2 regions of the Streptomyces sp. CA-181903 genome follow, and region 2 is predicted to be linked to the other one. Evidence: riboswitches for the same ligand, from Rfam matches in the RefSeq annotation. Region 2 holds a riboswitch; the other holds the start of a gene.

Region 1 (2,384 bases), 3.5 Mb from region 2:
CCGCGCGGTCGACGGGCCCGGCAGGGGCCCAGCCCTTGCGGCGGCGGCGCGTCTCCGCGTAGCCGAGGGCGAGGATGCCGGCGACGCCGCAGACTCCCATGATGTCGAGGATCGCGGTGGAGCCGATGTCCGGGAAGAGGACGGCCGCGGTCAGGATGACGGACAGGGTGACGAGGACGGCGACGACGAGGGAGGTGAACACGTTCATCGCGCGCCCGTTGACCCAGGGCCCGAGGACGGCCTTGTCGTTGCAGAGCAGCAGCAGGAACACCGAGGCGGAGGGCAGCAGGACGCCGGCGAGGGTCTGTACGCCTTCGGTCAGCAGGCCCAGCGGTGAGCCCGGGATGACCACGATGACCGCGGCGGTGAGGATGAGCCCGGCGAAGACGGCGTAGAAGCCCTTGGCGCCCCTGATGCCGCGGTGCAGGGAGTGCTTGAGGCCCATGACGTCGCCGATGGCGTAGGCGGTGGAGAGGGAGACGGCGGAGGCGCCGATGATCGACGCGTCGAGCAGCGCGATGGCGAACAGCACGCCGGCGGTCTTCCCCGCGTACCTCTCCAGACCGGCCGCCACGTCACCGGCGTCGGTGAAGTGGCCGAACTCGCCGTGCCCGCCGAACGCGGCGGCGCAGAAGCCCATCATGGCGGCGGCGCCGATGACGACGATCCCGATGCCCAGCCACAGGTCGGCCTTCTCGTACCGCATGAAGCGCGGCGTGATGCGCTTGTCGATCACGTACGACTGCTGGAAGAACAGCTGCCACGGCGCCACCGTCGTACCGACGATCGCGATGATCAGCAGCATGACGTCCGACATCCGGGCGTGCTGCGGCATGCCGGGGACGACGAGGTCGTGCGCCATCCGCCCGGTGGCGGGGTGCACGATGAAGTAGACGGGGATGAGCAGCAGCGAGCCGGCGCACAGGAGGATCGCGGTGCGCTCGAAGCGGCGGAACGAGCCGGTCGACGCGGCGGCCACCACGATCACGGCGGCCAGCAGCACGCTCGGCACCTTCGGCAGACCGAGGTAGCCGACGGCCAGGGTGATGCCGATGAACTCCGTGACGATCGTGAGGGCGTTGAGCAGGAACAGGTCGATGACGGAGAACGCGCCCCAGAACTTGCCGAACCGCTCCAGGATCAGCCGCGCGTGCCCCACCCCGGTGACGGCGCCGAGCCGCAGCACCATCTCCTGGTTCACGTACAGCACGGGTATGAGCAGGACCAGGGTCCACAGCAGGCTGGTGCCGTAGTCCTGCCCCGCCTGGGTGTAGGTGCCGAAGGCGCCGGCGTCGTTGTCGCCGACCATCACGATCAGGCCGGGGCCGACGATCGCGAGCAGCGTCTTGAGCTTGGCGGACAGGCCCCGGCGCGGAGCCGTGTCGTCCAGCTTGATGGTGCCCAGGGCGCCGCGGATGTCGCCGACGTGGGCGTCGTCGAGCACGGCGGCGGTGCGGGGCGCGGGTACGGTCGGAGCGGTGGTGGTGACGTCGGTCATGACAGCCTCCCGGGTTCCCCCGTCGGGGGAGGTCTGGGCACGCGACAGCGATCCTCCCTGCGAGCGGGCAGCACGAGGACCCGGGGCGGCGGGGTGCCGCGACGGGAGCAGGCCGCGTCGGCTGTTGCGCGGGTGAGCGCGCAGGGAAGGTCGTTACCGTGTGCCGGAGGTCAACGAGGACATACGGATGAGGGGCCTACTGTGGCCCGGACTGTGACTGTTGCCGTCCATGTCTCTCGCCTCCTCCCGGCCGGGGCGCACGCGGGCGCCATAACGGACACGGCAAGGAGCCAGCCGGCCCGGCAGGACCGGCTCACCCCAACTCGTCAGAGCTTTGGCACTCCACGGCGTAATCCCCTGGTACGGGCAGCCACTTGGGATCACCCCTTAGGCCGGGGAGATCTGTCCTGACCCTGGGCGTCTCTCGACGTCGTGGGGTCAGTGGCCTGTGTCCGTGAAGACGCCTCACCGAACGAGGTGCCTCAAACGTTGTCGAACGTCCAGCAGCATAGCGCGACACTTGCGTCCATACGCAAGTGTTTGACCCAACCTTGACGGTGGGGTGCGGGGCGGGGTCCGCGGGGGCGGCGTCAGGGCAGAGCGAGGGGGCGCGACGCCGGGGTGATCGACAATAGGCCGTCCTCCAGGCGCAGGGCGAGCGGCACGGGCTCCGCGGTCGGTGCCGGACGGAGATCGTCGGGGAGGTAGTCCATGGTCGCCAGCCGCTGCGCGTAGTGGAGGAAGCGGTGACAGCCCACCGTGTCCAGCGCGGAGCCACGGGCGGCGGCCACCACTTCCGGCAGCCGGAACCCGCCCGGGCCGTCCGCCTGGATGATCTCGGCACTGTTCACATGCCGGTGACGGATCCGGCCGGGGAAGAACCGTG
Region 2 (2,384 bases):
GGCGCGCCTCGTCCGGAGCCGGGGCGGGCCGGACTCCGCAGCGGCGGAGTCCGGGGGCGGAGTACGCCGACGCCGCGGTCACGGGCGGCCCGGCCGGTTCGGGGCGCGGCGGGTTCACGGCGCTTCGCCGCGCGAGGACGGGACGCCGGTGTGCAGGTGCCAGCGCACGTCGCGCACGCGTGGTTCGCGGGTCAGCCGGACCACCAGGCGTTCCAGTGCGGCCGTGTCGGAGCCATCCAGGACGAGGCCGACCTGTACGACGACGTCGTCGTCCGGCTCGATGATGTGCAGGCTGTTCAGGCGGGTGCCGGTGCCCGCGAACGCGAGGACGCACAGGGCCCGCACTTTGTTCTCCACCTCACGGTCGCACGCGGCCTGGAGGGTGCACCGCACGGGCGCGGGAGGCGCGGGGTCCGCGAGGCGTCGGGAGCGCGGGCGGGGCAGGAGGTTCATGAGACCGCCTCTCGAAGTGGTCGGACCGTGGCTCGTCGTTCAGGGCTCCACACGCCAGCCGGCCTCCAGGCGTCGGCGGCCGTCCCGCCCGGTCACGGCGTGCCAGTGGGCACGAGGCCGTCCGCTCGTGGCACGGCCGGCGGCCGTACGGACGGGAACGGGACCGCTCAGGCTGTGGAGAACCGGGGTGTCGACGGCTCCGGCGGCGATGCGCCGGACGGCTTCGCGGAGGAAGGCGCCGATGCCGTCGACGGCGCGGGGACGCGCGGCGCGGGGGACGTGCAGGAGGAGGGGCATGGAAGGTCACCTCCGTCAGGGCATGCCTGATACAGGCGTGCGCGGCCGGGAAGGGTGGTCGGAGTGGTCAGGGGCGGGTGAGCGCGGCGGCTTCGGCGACGCGGTGGACGACGCTCAGCGGCAGACCGGTGAAGCGCGCCAGCCGACGGACGTCGTGCCCCTGACGGATCAGGAGGTAGGCGAGGTGCACATAGGGGTCGTAGACGGCCCCGCGTGCCATTGCCGCCGGGCAGTCGTGCGGATCGTCGAGCAGGTACAGACGCTCGGGGCCGTCGTCCAGCGTCAGGCGGACGCAGGGAAAGACGGGTCCCGTGGCCGGTGCGGTCGGGGCGGTGGGGCCGGGGAGGAGACGCATGGGTGCGTCCTCCTTGTCGTGAGGAGCCGTTGCCGGAAGTGGGCCTCCGAGCGGCGGGAGGGAAGCACGCACCACCGCTCAAGGCCAGGGGCTGCGCGCGACCGGCACGCCACGGACGACCGGCTGCGACGCGTCAGCGGCCGGACGAAGGTGGTCTGCTCGAACTGGTTACCGCGCAGCGGAGGTCAGCGAGGACTTACGGGGAAGGGGCCGACTGTGGCCCGGACTGCTGCAACTGCCGTCCATGTCTCTCGCCTCCTCCCGGCCGGGGCGCACACGGGCGCCGGACGACACGGCAAGGAGCGGACCGGCCCGCGGAGACCGGCTCACCCCAACTCGTCAGAGCTTTGGCACTGCACGGCGTAATCCCCCGGACGGGGCAGCCACTTGGGGTCACCCCTTGAGCCGGGGAGACCTGTCCTGAACCTGGGCGTCTCTCGACGTCGTGGGGTCAGTGGCCTGTGTCCGTGCAGACGCCTCACCGAACGAGGTGCCTTCACCGGCGTGAGTGTATCGCCGCGGACACGCGCGCGGACAACCGTTTGACGCAACCTTGACGCCCGGCCGGCAAGCGGCTCCGGCCGCCATGGGAAGGGATGGCGCGAGGAGGGGAGAGTTGTATCGAAGGGGCCGCCGTCGAGAGGGCGGCCTCCCGGAACACAGGACGTGACTCACGGGATTTTCGCGCCCTGGACCATGAAGTGGGGCGGGTGGGACTCGAACCCACGACCGACGGATTATGAGTCCGCTGCTCTAACCGGCTGAGCTACCGCCCCGTTCACGGCGCGTCGCGCACATCTGTGCGCGCCGTCTGCCGCAGCATAGCCGCTCATACGATCTGTTGCCCCGGTGGGGGCACATCGTGTGACCAGCCTGACCTTGAGGACTGCGGGCGCGGCGCGATGGTTCCCGCCCGGTGGGAAATCCCGGCATGAAAAAAGGACCCCGCGTAGGGGTCCTCTTCCGGATGGCTCCTCCGACTGGACTCGAACCAGTAACCTGCCGGTTAACAGCCGGCTGCTCTGCCAATTGAGCTACAGAGGATCGCGCTCCCCCGACTGGACTCGAACCAGTAACCTGCCGGTTAACAGCCGGCTGCTCTGCCAATTGAGCTACAGGGGATCATCGCGTGCCTCGAATGCATCTTCGTCCGGTCTCCCGGGCGGCGTGCGCTCGCTGCGAGACATACATTAGCGCAAGCAGGGGGGTGCTCCGCCAATCGGTACTCCCGGAGTGACCTCCGGGCACGCAGGGTAGGCGGCGGGCACAGCCCGGCAGG

What was found. A riboswitch is a leader RNA that binds a small molecule or an ion and turns the genes downstream of it on or off. The one in region 2 is predicted to bind magnesium.
Region 1: another riboswitch for magnesium. It lies ahead of ACQEVS_RS26285 (NRAMP family divalent metal transporter); the one in region 2 lies ahead of ACQEVS_RS10925 (hypothetical protein).

Annotation. Positions count from the first base shown of each region.
Region 1 covers NZ_JBNJLY010000001.1:5,892,970-5,895,353, forward strand. The annotation lists gene ACQEVS_RS26285 (NRAMP family divalent metal transporter) at 1-1,498, opposite strand, end outside; M-box (ykoK) riboswitch at 1,809-1,982, opposite strand; gene ACQEVS_RS26290 (hypothetical protein) at 2,089-2,384, opposite strand, start outside.
Region 2 covers NZ_JBNJLY010000001.1:2,442,473-2,444,856, forward strand. The annotation lists gene ACQEVS_RS10915 (hypothetical protein) at 115-453, opposite strand; gene ACQEVS_RS10920 (hypothetical protein) at 493-750, opposite strand; gene ACQEVS_RS10925 (hypothetical protein) at 818-1,105, opposite strand; M-box (ykoK) riboswitch at 1,429-1,602, opposite strand; tRNA gene ACQEVS_RS10930 (tRNA-Ile) at 1,808-1,881, opposite strand; tRNA gene ACQEVS_RS10935 (tRNA-Asn) at 2,074-2,149, opposite strand; tRNA gene ACQEVS_RS10940 (tRNA-Asn) at 2,155-2,227, opposite strand.